One region of the Agromyces sp. NPDC055661 genome, then DNA from elsewhere that is predicted to be linked to it. Evidence: predicted binding sites of a transcription regulator. Region 1 holds the regulator's gene; the other holds the start of a gene.

Region 1 (6,595 bases):
CCGAGCTGATCGTGGGCTCGGCGCTTCCGCTCGGCGGGCCGGCCCCGCTCGACGGGCTGCTGCCCGCGTCGGCCGCCGTCGGCGCCGCCGACCGGGCGTTCGGCGTGTACCTGCACGTCCCGTTCTGCCGGGTCCGCTGCGGATACTGCGACTTCAACACGTACACGTCCGACGAGCTGCGCGGTGCGCGCCAGGCGGACTACGCCGACCACGCCATCGGCGAGGTCCGGATGTCACGACGTGTGCTCGAGGCATCCGGCGTGCCTGCCCGTGCCGCCTCGACGGTCTTCTTCGGCGGAGGGACGCCCACGCTGCTGCCGGCCGACGACCTCGTGCGCATGCTGGACGCGGTCCGTGACGAGTTCGGCCTCGAAACGGGCGCGGAAGTCACGACCGAGGCGAACCCCGACTCGGTAGGGCCCGAGGACCTCCGCCGGCTCGCCGACGGAGGCTTCACCCGCGTGTCGTTCGGCATGCAGTCCGCGGTGCCCCACGTGCTCGCGGCACTCGACCGCACGCACGATCCCGAGCGGATTCCCCTCGTGGTCGGCTGGGCCCGCGACGCCGGGCTCGACGTGAGCCTCGACCTCATCTACGGCACACCGGGGGAGTCCATCGACGACTGGCGCCGGAGCGTCGAGGCGGTCGTGGCCGAGCGGCCCGACCACGTGAGCGCCTACGCCCTCATCGTGGAGCAGGGCACGAAGCTGGCGCGGCAGATCCGCCGCGGCGAGCTCGCCCAGCCCGACGACGACCTGGAGGCCGACATGTACGAGCTCGTCGACGACGTGCTCGGCGCGGCCGGCTACGAGTGGTACGAGGTGAGCAACTGGGCGACGACGCCCGAGCACCGCTCGCGCCACAACCTCGGCTACTGGCGCGGCGACGACTGGTGGGGCGTCGGCCCGGGCGCGCACAGCCACGTCGGCGGCGTGCGCTGGTGGAACGCGAAGCATCCGGCCGCGTACGCGGAGCGCGTAACGGCCGGGCTCTCGCCAGCGGTGGGGCGCGAGGTGCTCGACGGGCCGACCCGCGAGACCGAGCGGGTGCTGCTGCTCACGCGGATCCGCGAGGGCATCGACCTCCCGTCGCTCCACGCCGGCGGGCGCCACGCGGTCGCCGGGCTCATCGCCGACGACCTCGTGGACGCGAGAGCCGCCCTCGGCGGGCGGCTGACGCTCACCCGTCGAGGACGGCTGCTGGCGGACGCGGTGGTCCGGAGGCTGCTCGACGCCTGAGGCCGGCCGAAGCCGACCGACAGGCTGCGGGCTCAGCCCTTCGGCGGGAACAGCATGCGAGCGAGGATGACGAGCATGACGAGGAACCCGACGACGAGCGCGAGCCACGACCACGCCCACCCGACGGTGAAGCTCAACACGATGAAGAGGGCGAACGCCGCCGTCCAGAGCACGGCCGTGTAGATGCCGAAGCGGGCCGCGGCCGCGGGATCGGCGCTGAACCGGTCCTCGAAGTCGGCGGACTGCGCCAGGACCCACGGCTTGTGCCGGTTCGTCTTCGTCGCGCCGAGGTAGGAGAGCAGCGCGATGCCGCCGACGACCGCGGCCGCCGCGAGCACCAGCCAGGCGACCGCGACGCCCTGCACGACGAGCCAGCCGACGCCGAGGCCCGCGAGGATGAGGCCGACCCCCACGCCGAACCCGGCCGCGCGTCGCACCGGCAGCGGGAAGCTCGACGTCGTCTCCTGGCGCAGCGCGTCGGCGGTGACCCTGCCGAGCGGCAGCGCCACGGCGGCCACGGCCGCGACCAGCAGGCCGAGGGAGGCGGTGAGGACCCCGAAGCCGTCGAGCACGAGCACCACGAGGCCGGCGAGCGCGACGAGGCAGAGCAGCACCGTGCGCACGACGAAGGCGGGTCGCGGCCGGACCCGGCGGGCGAGGTGCTCCGCGAGGCGCGAGCGGGCGCCGGCATCGGGAGCGTCGACCCCCTGCGTCTCGGCGATGAGCGCGCCGAGGTCGCCGAGCTCGTCGAACGCCTGTCGCGCGGCCTGCTCGGGGGAGCGGCCGTCGACCATGAGCTCGTCGGCCCGGACGGCGAGGTTGGCGCGGATCTCCTCCTTGAGGTCCTGCAGGTCGGGCGTCATCTCGACGCCCGCGAACGCCTCGTCGAGGAGGCGGTGGACGGAGCCGCCGGCGGCTCGGTGGAACGGTTCGGTGGTCATGAGGGGTGCCTTTCGGAGGTGCCGCGCGCATCGGCGCGCAGGTCGAGGAGGGAGTCGATGATGTCGCGGGTCGCGACCCACGCGGCGAGGTTGCGCTCGTAGACGGCGCGACCCGCGTCGGTGATGCGGTAGTACTTGCGGCGTCCGCCCTGGCTCTCGTCGCCCCAGTAGGCCTCGGCGAGCCCCTCCTTGAGGAGCCGCCGGTACACGGCGTACAGCGTGGCCTCCTTGATCTCGTAGCGGCCGCCCGTCTGGTCGCGGATGGTCTTGTAGATCTCGAGGCCGTAGCGGTCGCGCCCGCGGAGCACACCGAGCACGATCGTGTCGGTGTGCCCGCGCAGCAGGTCGGCGGCGAACGCGTCGTCGGCGCCCATGGCGGGTTGCTTGGTCATGACAAGTACTATATCTAACACAGTACTCGACGTGCAAGTGTTCAGGATGCTGCGGGGCTCCCGTTACCGGCCGGATCCGACGTCGATCGCGGCGCATGCAGGAAGAATCGAACGTCCGCCGGCGTGTCGAGTCCCGCCGCGCCGCACACGGACGGGTTCTTCCTGCATTCGGAGACCGGCTCGAGCCCGCGGCATCCGCTCGGCCACGCGGCATCCGCTCGCTCTGGTGACGGCCCGCGCCGACAACGCGAAAGCCCGCCCCGACGGTGCGTGCGCACCGTGGGCGGGCTTTCGTGCGATGGAGACCGGCGACCGACGCCGGCGGCCGTCAGCTCACGAACTTGATCGAGAGCGGGTAGGTGTAGAGCTGGCCCTGGTTGGCCTTGATGGCCGCGATGATGCTGAAGACGATCTTCACGATCTCGATGGCGATCACGAGCAGGATGCCGATGAAGAGGAAGATCAGGATGTAGCTCACCACGAGCGCGATCGCGATCGTGATCTGGAAGTTGAGCGCGGTCGCGGTGTGGTGGCGCACGAACGGGCCCTTGTCCTTGAGGACGAGGTAGCCGATGAGCGCGGGCACGAAGTAGAAGAAGATGCCGCCCACGTTGATGAGCGTCGCCCACAGCTTCTCGTCTGCCGGGCTCAGCTGCTGTGGAGCCTGACCCCCGTACGGCTCCTGAGGCGGAGGCGGACCCTGCGGCGGCTGGCCGGGAGGCGGCGGGGGCCCCTGCGAGGGCGGGGGCGGCGGCGGAGGGCTCTGGGGCGGTGGGGGAGGCGGGGGCGTGTCGGACATGCGCTGACTCCTTCTTCGGGGCCTCTGAGCGAGACTCTGTCGATTCTCATGCTGGCACAGCGACGCCCGCCGCGGGAGTAGGCACTCCCGCGGCGGGCGTAACGTTGCGACGCCTGCGCGCTACTTGATGAGGCGGATCGCGAAGGGGTAGCGGTAGTGCTTGCCGTCCTTCGCCTGCAGGAAGGCGATGATCGAGAACACGACGCCCACGATCCACACGGCCCAGACGAGGATCGCGCCGATGAACACGATGACGAGGATCCACGAGATCAGGTAGCCGAAGATGAGCGTGATCTGGAAGTTCAGCGCCTCCTTCGCCTCGGTGTTCGTGAAGGAGCCGCGGTCCTTGAAGACCAGCCAGATGATGAGCGACGGCAGGATGCCGAGGACGCCGCCGAGGTGGGCGAACGAGCCCCACTGGACGTCCTGCTCGGGGGTGAGCGGCGCGGCGCCCGTCGGGGCCGAAGCGGGCTGCTGGGGCGGAGGCGGCGGGACGTTCGGATCAGGAGACTGCGCGTTGGGGTCCGTCATTGCGTGCCTTTCGGGGGTTCAGGGGTGAACCGCGGGCTGCGAGCAGGGAGGATCGCAGCCGGGGTGACTCGCGGAGTACCCATACGGTATCGCCGCGCCCGACGGTCGGCAACGGCCGGGTCGCAGCATGTCGCGATAGGATTGGCACTCAGGAAGAACGAGTGCTAAGCGGTGAGGGAAGCGAGGAACATGGTCTCCGAACGCGGTCTCGAGGTGCTCCGCGCCATCGTGCAGGACTACGTCGCGTCGCGCGAGCCGGTGGGTTCGAAGACCATCGTGGAGCGCCACGCGTTCGGCGTCTCCGCGGCGACGATCCGCAACGACATGGCCCTCCTCGAGGAGGAGGAGCTCATCGCGGCACCCCACACCTCGTCGGGTCGCATCCCGACCGACAAGGGCTACCGCGTCTTCGTCGACCAGCTCAGCGACGTGCGGCCGCTCACCCGGGCGCAGCGCCAGGCGATCGAGACCTTCCTCGGCGAGTCGAGCGACCTCGACGAGCTCCTCGCCCGCACCGTGCGGCTCATCGCGACGCTCACCAAGCAGCTCGCCGTCGTGCAGTACCCGAGCTTCGGCAGCGCCCGCGTGCGGCACGTCGAGCTCGTCTCGCTGGCGCCCGCACGCGTGCTGTGCATCCTCATCGCCGATTCCGGCCAGGTCGAGCAGCGGCTCGTCGAGCTCGAGCAGCCCGTCGACGAGGAGACCCTCGCGGGGTTGCGGGTGCGGCTCAACGAGATCGCCGGCGGGCGCACGATGGCGGATGCCGCGGTGGCGCTCTCGGGCGAGATCCCCGAGGCCGACCGGCGTCACGCGCTCGTGCTGCACACCCTCGCCGCGACCCTCGCCGAGCAGGCGCGGGTGCAGCGCAGCGACCGGCTCGTCGTCGCCGGCGCCGCCAACCTCGTGCGCACCGAGCAGGACTTCGCCGGGTCGATCCTCGACGTCATCGAGGCGATCGAGGAGCAGGTCGTGCTGCTGAAGCTCTTCGGCGAGATGTCGGGCGACGAGCACGCGGTCGCCGTGCGCATCGGCCGTGAGAACGCCTCGTTCGGCCTCGGCGAGACCTCCATCGTCTCCAGCGCGTTCGAGATCCCGGGCCGCGACGTGTCGCGCCTCGGCGTCGTGGGTCCGACGCGCATGGACTACACCACCAGCATGGCGGCCGTGCGAGCCGTCGCCCGCTACCTCTCCCGCACCCTCGGCGAGAGCTGACTCCCGCTGCCGACCCACCCGCTCGGCATCCGGCAATCGAAAGGACACGCCCTCCGTGGCAGACCACTACGAGGTCCTCGGCGTCTCACGCGACGCCACCCCCGACGAGATCAAGAAGGCCTACCGTCGACTCGCGCGCGAGCTCCACCCCGACGTCAATCCCGGCGCCGAGGCATCCGAGCGCTTCAAGCAGGTCACGCACGCCTACGACGTGCTCTCCGACCCGAAGCAGCGCCAGCAGTACGACCTGGGCGGCCGGGGCGGGTTCGGCGGCGACCAGGGCTTCGGCGGGTTCGGCGACATCTTCGAGACGTTCTTCGGGGCCGGGCAGCAGAGTCGCGGACCCCGGTCGCGGCGCGAACGCGGCCAGGACGCCCTCATCCGCGTCGAGGTCGGCCTCGACGAGGTGATCTTCGGCACGCACCGCGACATCGAGGTCGACACGGCCGTCACGTGCGAGACGTGCCACGGCTCGTGCTGCCAGCCCGGCACGGCCCCGGTCACGTGCGACATCTGCCACGGCACCGGCTCGATCCAGCGCTCGGTGCGCTCGCTGCTCGGCAACGTCATGACGTCGAGCCCCTGCGGCACCTGCCGCGGCTACGGCACGATCATCGCCACTCCGTGCGTCACGTGCCAGGGCCAGGGTCGTGTGCGCGCACGTCGCACGGTGCCCGTCGACATCCCCGCGGGCGTTGACACCGGCGTGCGGCTGCAGATGCCGGGCTCCGGCGAGGCCGGCCCCGCCGGCGGCCCCAACGGCGACCTCTACCTCGAGATCAAGGTGAAGAACCACGAGGTGTTCAGCCGCAACGGCGACGACCTGCTCTGCACGCTCGAGGTCGCGATGACCGATGCGATCCTCGGCACGACGACCTCGATCCCGGCGCTCGACGGCGACGTCGAGGTCGAGCTGCACCCGGGCCTCCAGAGCGGCGAGGTCATCACCGTGAAGGACCGCGGCGTCACGAAGCTCCGCGGCTCCGGCCGCGGCGACCTCCGCATCGGCGTGCAGGTGCACACGCCCACGAAGCTCTCGTCCAAGGAGCGCGACCTCATCCACTCGTTCGCCTCGTCGAAGAAGCCGCAGAAGCCCGAGCTCACGCACTTCCAGCAGGGGCTGTTCGCGCGCCTGCGCGACCGGTTCCTGGGCTGACGGATGCCGCGATGAGCCACCTCTACCTCGACGAGTCGCTCGACCTCGCCGCCGCCTCGCCCGGCTCTCTCGTGGAGCTCGCGGGCGACGAGGCGCGCCACGCGGTCACCGTCTCGCGCGTGCGGGCGGGGGAGCGCATCGCGATCGGCGACGGCCGCGGCACGCTCGTGCACGGCGTGGTCGCGTCGACCGGACCGCGCGAGCTCGCGCTCGAGGTCGACGAGGTGGTCGTCGAGCCGGCGGCCTCGCCTCGCCTCATCCTCGTGCAGGCCCTTGCGAAGGGCGACCGCGACGAGCTCGCCGTGCAGGCCGCGACCGAGCTCGGC
Region 2 (6,595 bases), on a different contig from region 1:
CGTCGCGGCGAGCTTCCGCGAGGCCGTCGTCGACGTGCTCGTCTCCAAGGCGATCGCCGCCTGCACCGACCTCGGCGTGCCCCGCCTGCTGCTCGGCGGCGGCGTCGTGGCGAACGCGCGGCTCCGCGAGGTGGCCGAAGAGCGAGCGGATGCCGCGGGTATCGCGCTGCGCATTCCGCCCCTCTCGCTGTGCACCGACAACGGCGCCATGATCGCCGCCCTGGGGGCGCAGCTCATCATGGCCGGACACGGTCCCTCGAGCCTCGGCTTCGGCGCCGACTCGACGCTTCCGGTCACCGACATCCAGGCGTGATCGCACCGCGCGGAAGGCTGTGCGCGGCCGATCCGGAGCGATAGTGTGTGCAACGTAAGCGGATGTCGCGAACACGCGCGCCGCCGCCGGCGCCCGGGTGTGGCGCGGCGACCATGTGAATCCACAGCACCGAGGGGACAACGACCGTGACCGATCCGAACCTTCCCGAGCAGCAGCCCGGCGGCGCGGTGCCGCCGCCCCCGCCTCCGCCGCCGCCCGCTCCCGCCTACGGCGCGCCGCAGCCGCCGCAGGCCCAGCCGCCCGCGGCTCCCGCGTACGGCCAGCAGGCTCCCGCCTACGGCCAGCCCGCACCGGCCTACGGCCAGCCCGCGGCCGCCTACGGCGGCCCGCCCGCCAAGAAGACCAACGTGCTCGCGATCGTCTCGCTGATCGCCTCGATCGCCGGCTTCGTCATCGCCTGGGGCATCGGGTCCATCGTCGGCATCATCTGCGGGCACATCTCGCTCAGCCAGATCAAGAAGACGGGCGAGGAGGGACACGGCCTCGCCGTCGCGGGCCTCATCGTCGGCTACATCGGGCTCGCGCTGGCGATCCTGTCGGTCATCATCATCGCCATCGTGTTCGGTGCGATCGCCGCCAACGGCGGATTCGACCGGTACCAGTATTGAGCGCCGCCCACTCCGACCAGATGAAAGGCCGATGACATGAGCGATCCCAAGAACCCCGACGCCCCCGGACCCGAGGAGCCCACGGTTCCGACGCCCGAAGAGCCCACGGTTCCCTCGGAGCCCGAGCCGACGTTCCCGTCGCCGACGGAGCCGTCCGTCCCCGACGCGCCGTCGGCGCCGCCGGCCCCCGAGGCGCCCGGTGCTCCGGGTGCGCCCGAGGTGCCGTCCGCGCCGGTGCCGCCGTCCGCGCCCGAGCCTCCCGCTCCGCCCGCGCCGCCGAGCTACGGCGCCGCGACGCCGCCTCCGCCGCCGCCCCCCGCGCCGGGCTCTGGCGCCCCCGCCGCGGCGGCCGACGGTTCGCCCTACGGCGCCCAGCAGCCCGCGTACGCTGCCCAGCAGCCGGCGTACGGCACGGGCCGCCCGCCCGGATACGGCGAGCCCGGCTACGTCGCACCTGCCGCCTACGGCACGGCCGCTCCGGCGAAGCCGACGCCCGTGTTCAGCCTGATCTCGCTCATCGCGGGCATCATCGGCGTGGTCGGTGGATTCGCGGTGGTGTGGATCCCGATCGTCGGCGGCATCATGCAGCTGATCATCCCCGCCGGCGCCGTCGTGCTGGGCTTCATCGGCCGACGGAAGGAGCCGGCCGCGAAGGGCATGTGGCTCACGGGCATCATCCTGGGCTTCGTCGGCATCGCCATGGCGCTGCTCTCCGTCATCTTCTGGAGCATCGCCTTCGCGACCTTCCCGAACTACGTCGACTACACGTACTGAGGACACCGATGACCGATCGCGAAGGGGTCCCGCCCACGGGCGGGGCCCCCGACCGTTCTGAGGCCGAGGCATCCCCGGTCGCGGCATCCGATCGCGGCGACGACCGCGACGCCGAGGCGTTCGTGTCGCCGCCGACCGAGCCGACGCTGCGCGCCGACCCCGCCGTGCGGGAGTTCGAGGTGCCGTTCGACACCGGCGAGCTGCAGCGGGTGCCGACCGGTCAGTTGCTGGTCGTGCATCGGCAGGACCTGCCCGACCGAGCGTCCGCCGACGACGAGGAGCAGGACGACACGCAGCGCCGCGTCTACAGCTGGGTGGCCGCGGTCATCGGCGTCATCGGCGCCGCCGCCTCGCTGTTCGTCGGCTGGATGCTGCCCCTGTCGATCGCCGCGCTCGTCTTCGGCGTGCTCGGCCTGCGCCGCGAGGAGGAGGGCCGCACGCTCGCGTTCGTCGGCATCGGCACCGGCATCGCCGGACTCGTCTTCTCGGCCGTCTGGATCGGCTACTACGCCATCGTCTTCGGGGCGCTCCCGCACTGACGGCGGCTCAGACGCGCTCCACCAGGAGCACCACGTGGCGGCCCTCCTCGCGCGTGAGGACGATCGTCGCGCTCGCGTCGCCGCGCAGCTTCAGTCGCGTGCGCAGTCCCGCCGGGTCGACGTCGACGCCGCGCTTCTTGATCTCGAGCGTGCCGATGCCGCGCGCCGCCAGCGTCCGGCGCAGCTGCCGCTCGTCGGCGGGCAGGCGATCCAGCACGCGGAAGCCGCGCGCGAACGGCGTCTCGAACGCGGTGTCGGCGGTGAGGTACGCGATGCCGGCGCTCAGCATCCAGGCACCGTTCGCGCGGGCGAGGTCGCCGATGAGGCGGGCGCGGATGACGGCCCCGTCGGGCTCGAAGAGGTAGTCGCCGAGGGGACCCGTCGGGGCGTCCTCGCTGTCGGCCGGCGCCGTGAGCTCCGCGGCGCCGTCGTCGCGGATGACGAGCGCCGCCCGGCCGATGCCGGGACGCGCGACGGCGCCGAGCCAGACGGCGAGCTCCACCACGTCGCCGTCGACCGACACCCACTGCGCCTCGGCTCCCTCGGGGATGACGTCGCGGTCGGTCCCGGGACCGAGCTTCACGCCGACCGGCAGCCGGTCGGCCAGCCCGAACGCGAAGTCCAGGCTCGGCGAGTAGTCCGCGGCATCCGCGAGTCGTCGGGTCGTGCCGCCCGAGGTGGTGCGACGGGCCGGGTCGAGCCAGGCGCCGCCGATGCCGCCGAGGGGCACGTCCTCGGCGGTGGCGTGCAGCACGCGCGCCTTCGGGAACGGCGTGAGGTTGAACGCGGCGATGGCGGCCGTCACCTCGTCGGCCTCGGCCGCCGTGACCTCGAGGTCGACGGCCGCGAGGGCGAGGGCGTCGCCGCCGATGCCGCAGCCGAGGTCGGCGACGTGGGCGATGCCGGCGCGCGCGAAGCGGCCCGCGTGCAGCGCCGCGACCTTCAGCCGGGTGGCCTGCTCGAGCCCCGCCTCGGTGAACAGCATGCGCGACGCGAACTCGCCGAACTTCGCGTGGGCCTTCGCGCGCAGCTTCGACTGGCTGAGCACGGCGGCCACGAGGCCGGGCGGATGCCCCTGCCGGCGCAGTTCGGCGACGGTGCGCACGATGTCGGACTTCGAGTCCCACTCGGGGAGCTGGTCGAGGAGCCGCAGTCCCTCGGGGGAGAGGAGTTCGACGAGGTCGGCGCGGTCCACCCGGCCACGCTAGCATCGCGCACCGGGGACTTCCGAGCACTGGCACTCACGTTGCACGAGTGCCAAATCGCGCCTAGACTCGGCTTAGCACTCTCGCAATGAGGCTGCTAATCAGTCTTCGCAAAAGACAGTCACTCGCAAACAGAGAAGGGGTCAACCGTGTCGGTTTCCATCAAGCCGCTCGAGGATCGCATCGTCATCAAGCAGGTCGAGGCAGAGCAGACCACCGCGTCGGGTCTCGTGATCCCCGACACTGCCAAGGAGAAGCCCCAGGAGGGCGAGGTCGTGGCGGTGGGCCCCGGTCGCATCGACGACAACGGCAACCGTGTCCCGCTCGACGTGGCCGTCGGCGACAAGGTCATCTACTCGAAGTACGGCGGCACCGAGGTGAAGTTCGGCGGCGAGGACTTCCTCGTGCTGTCGGCCCGCGACGTGCTCGCGGTCGTCGTCCGCTAGGTCGACACGAACCATCCGAGGCCCGGACGCCCAGCGGCGTCCGGGCCTCGTCGTGTCCGTGGCGGGATGTCGAGGCACGTCGGCAGCCGCCCGGGCCGGGGGCATCCGACGCCGGGCGTAGTCTGAGCGGGTGTCATCCCGCTCCGAGACCGAGACCTCAGCTCCGCCCGCGCAGCGCGCCGCGGTGAGCCGGTCGGGGCTCGCGTTCGCGATCGCGGCCTACGCGCTCTGGGGCTTCCTCCCCATCTACTTCATCGCCCTCGAACCGGCCGGACCGATCGAGATCGTCGGATGGCGCGTGCTGCTCTCGCTCGTCTTCTGCCTGCTGCTCCTCACCGTGACGCGCGCCTGGCGACCGTTCATGGCCCTCGTGCGCGATCGACGCGTCCTGTTCACGATGGGGCTCGCGGGCGTGCTCATCTTCGTGAACTGGTCGACGTACGTCTACGCGACCCTCACGGGCCAGGTCGTCGAGGCGGCGCTGGGGTACTTCATCAATCCGATCGTCACCGTGTTCCTCGGCGTGCTCGTGCTCCGCGAGCGACTGAACCTCACCCAGTGGATCGCCGTGGGCATCTCGATCGTCGCGGTCATCGTGCTCGCCATCGGCTACGGCCAGCTGCCGTGGATCGCGCTCGTGCTCGCGTTCTCGTTCGGCTTCTACGGGCTCATCAAGAAGCGGGTGGGACCGAAGGTCGACGCGGTGTCGGGGCTCACGCTCGAGACCGCGTGGCTCGCGCCGCTGGCGGTCGCGCAGCTCGTGTTCGTCGCCATGACCAGCGGGCTCACGATGGGCACGGTCAGTCCGTGGCACAGTGCGCTGCTGCTCATGGCCGGTGTGGTGACGGCCATCCCGCTCCTGCTCTTCGCCGCGGCATCCCGTCGCCTGCCGCTCATCTTCATGGGCTTCATCCAGTACTTCGCGCCCTTCATCCAGTTCCTCGTGGGCGTGTTCATCCTCCAGGAGCCCATGCCGCCCGAGCGATGGATCGGATTCGGCCTCGTCTGGCTCGCCCTCCTGGTGCTCACGTTCGACCTCATCCGCAGCGCCCGGTCGGCGCGGCGTGCCCCGGTCGAGCCGATCTGACGGAGCCCGTCGGGGCATCGGGCCCTCGTCCGGGGGCCACGCGCGATCTGCGCGTCGCGGCGGTCCCACACGACGATTCCGTGCGCGCTCGCGCAGGAAGGTGTCGGCAAGGTAACGATTCCGAGGGTGTTACACGGTTGTGACCGGGTTCCCTTGTTTCCTCCAGAGGCGGGCAATACTGTCAAAACCACGGCGTCGCCAGACGCTGCTTTGTGTACCAGTCCTTCAGTCCCAAGGAGCAACATGAGCGTATTCGCGAAGGCCACGGCCTCGCGCTCGGCTCGCGCAGTCTGGACGGGGGTCGCCCTCGCCGGCGTCAGTGCCCTCCTCCTCACCGCGTGCAGCTCGGGTGCCCCGGCCCCCGCCGAATCGGAAGCACCGACCGAGTCGGCCGGCGACGCCCTGCCCATCGAGGCCGGCGACCGCGACCTGACCCTCAAGGTCGGCACGATCCTCCCGCAGAGTGGAACGCTCGCCTTCCTCGGCCCGCCCGAGGAAGCCGGTGTCGCGCTCGCCGCGAAGGAGATCAACGAGGCCGACATGGGCATCAACGTCGAGGTCGTCTACCGCGACTCGGGTGACACCACCACCGACATCGCCACCGTCTCGGTGACCGACCTCCTCTCGCAGGACGTCTCGGCCATCATCGGTGCCGCGTCGTCCGGTGTGTCGTTCACCGTGATCGACCAGATCACCGCCGCCGGTGTCGTGCAGTTCTCGCCGGCGAACACGTCGCCCGACTTCACCGACTACGAGGACAACGGCCTGTACTTCCGTACCGCGCCGTCCGACCTCCTCCAGGGTGAGGTGCTCGGCAACCAGATCGCCGAGGACGGCGCTTCGACGCTCGGCCTGCTCGTCCTGAACGACCCCTACGGCACCGGCCTCGCGGCCGCGACCAAGGAGGCCTTCGAGGCGGCCGGTGGCGAGGTCGTCGCCGAGGAGCTCTTCAACACGGGTGACTCGAACTTCGACGCGCAGCTCTCGTCGATCAACGCCGCGAACCCCGACGCCGTCGCCGTCATCACCTTCGATGAGGCCAAGGTCGTCGTTCCGGCGCTCGTCGGCTCGGGCTACCCGGGCGACCAGCTGTACTTCGTCGACGGCAACCTGGCCGACTACAGCGCGGACTTCGCGCCCGGCCTGATCGCCGGCGCCAAGGGCACGCTGCCCGGCCCGAAGCTCGAGGACGACTTCCGCGACCGCATGCTGGAGGTCAACCCCGACCTGGCCGACTTCAGCTACGGTCCCGAGTCGTACGACGCGCTGATGCTCATCGCGATGGCGGCGTACGCGGCCAACAGCACCGATGGCACCGACATCGCGGAGTACCTCCGTCAGGTGTCGGGCGGCACGGGTGACGGCGAGGTCGTCAACACCTTCGGCGACGCTGCGAAGCTCCTCACCGAGGGCCAGCAGATCGACTACGACGGTGCGTCCGGTCCCATCACGCTCGACGAGCACGGTGACCCGACCGAGGCGACCATCGGTATCTACCAGTACGGCGACGACAACACGTACACGCGCATCAACTAGTACGCGTCGCCTGGAAGGGCCCCGGCTTCTGCCGGGGCCCTTTCGCGTGCCCGGCGCTCAACGCCG

Evidence for each region. The regulator HrcA, encoded in region 1, represses chaperone genes, less so after heat shock. The targets are predictions, from matches to a motif close to TTNGCACTCGNNNNNNNCGAGTGCNAA.
Region 2: groES (co-chaperone GroES) is a predicted target of HrcA. The motif match lies at 3,490-3,516, and genes of this name have one in related genera.

What each region holds. Positions count from the first base shown of each region.
Region 1 covers NZ_JBSHHC010000002.1:1,071,449-1,078,043, reverse strand. Annotated here, with positions in the region: gene ACWGO8_RS18580 (DUF1990 family protein) at 1-9, shown strand, start outside; gene hemW (radical SAM family heme chaperone HemW) at 12-1,238, shown strand; gene ACWGO8_RS18570 (permease prefix domain 1-containing protein) at 1,271-2,179, opposite strand; gene ACWGO8_RS18565 (PadR family transcriptional regulator) at 2,176-2,571, opposite strand; gene ACWGO8_RS18560 (DUF4870 domain-containing protein) at 2,900-3,181, opposite strand; gene ACWGO8_RS18555 (DUF4870 domain-containing protein) at 3,491-3,901, opposite strand; gene hrcA (heat-inducible transcriptional repressor HrcA) at 4,091-5,113, shown strand; gene dnaJ (molecular chaperone DnaJ) at 5,169-6,269, shown strand; gene ACWGO8_RS18540 (16S rRNA (uracil(1498)-N(3))-methyltransferase) at 6,281-6,595, shown strand, end outside.
Region 2 covers NZ_JBSHHC010000001.1:2,677,408-2,684,002, forward strand. Annotated here, with positions in the region: gene tsaD (tRNA (adenosine(37)-N6)-threonylcarbamoyltransferase complex transferase subunit TsaD) at 1-313, shown strand, start outside; gene ACWGO8_RS12415 (DUF4190 domain-containing protein) at 460-942, shown strand; gene ACWGO8_RS12420 (DUF4190 domain-containing protein) at 979-1,716, shown strand; gene ACWGO8_RS12425 (DUF4190 domain-containing protein) at 1,725-2,255, shown strand; gene ACWGO8_RS12430 (THUMP-like domain-containing protein) at 2,263-3,450, opposite strand; gene groES (co-chaperone GroES) at 3,610-3,906, shown strand; gene rarD (EamA family transporter RarD) at 4,037-4,993, shown strand; gene ACWGO8_RS12445 (ABC transporter substrate-binding protein) at 5,237-6,529, shown strand.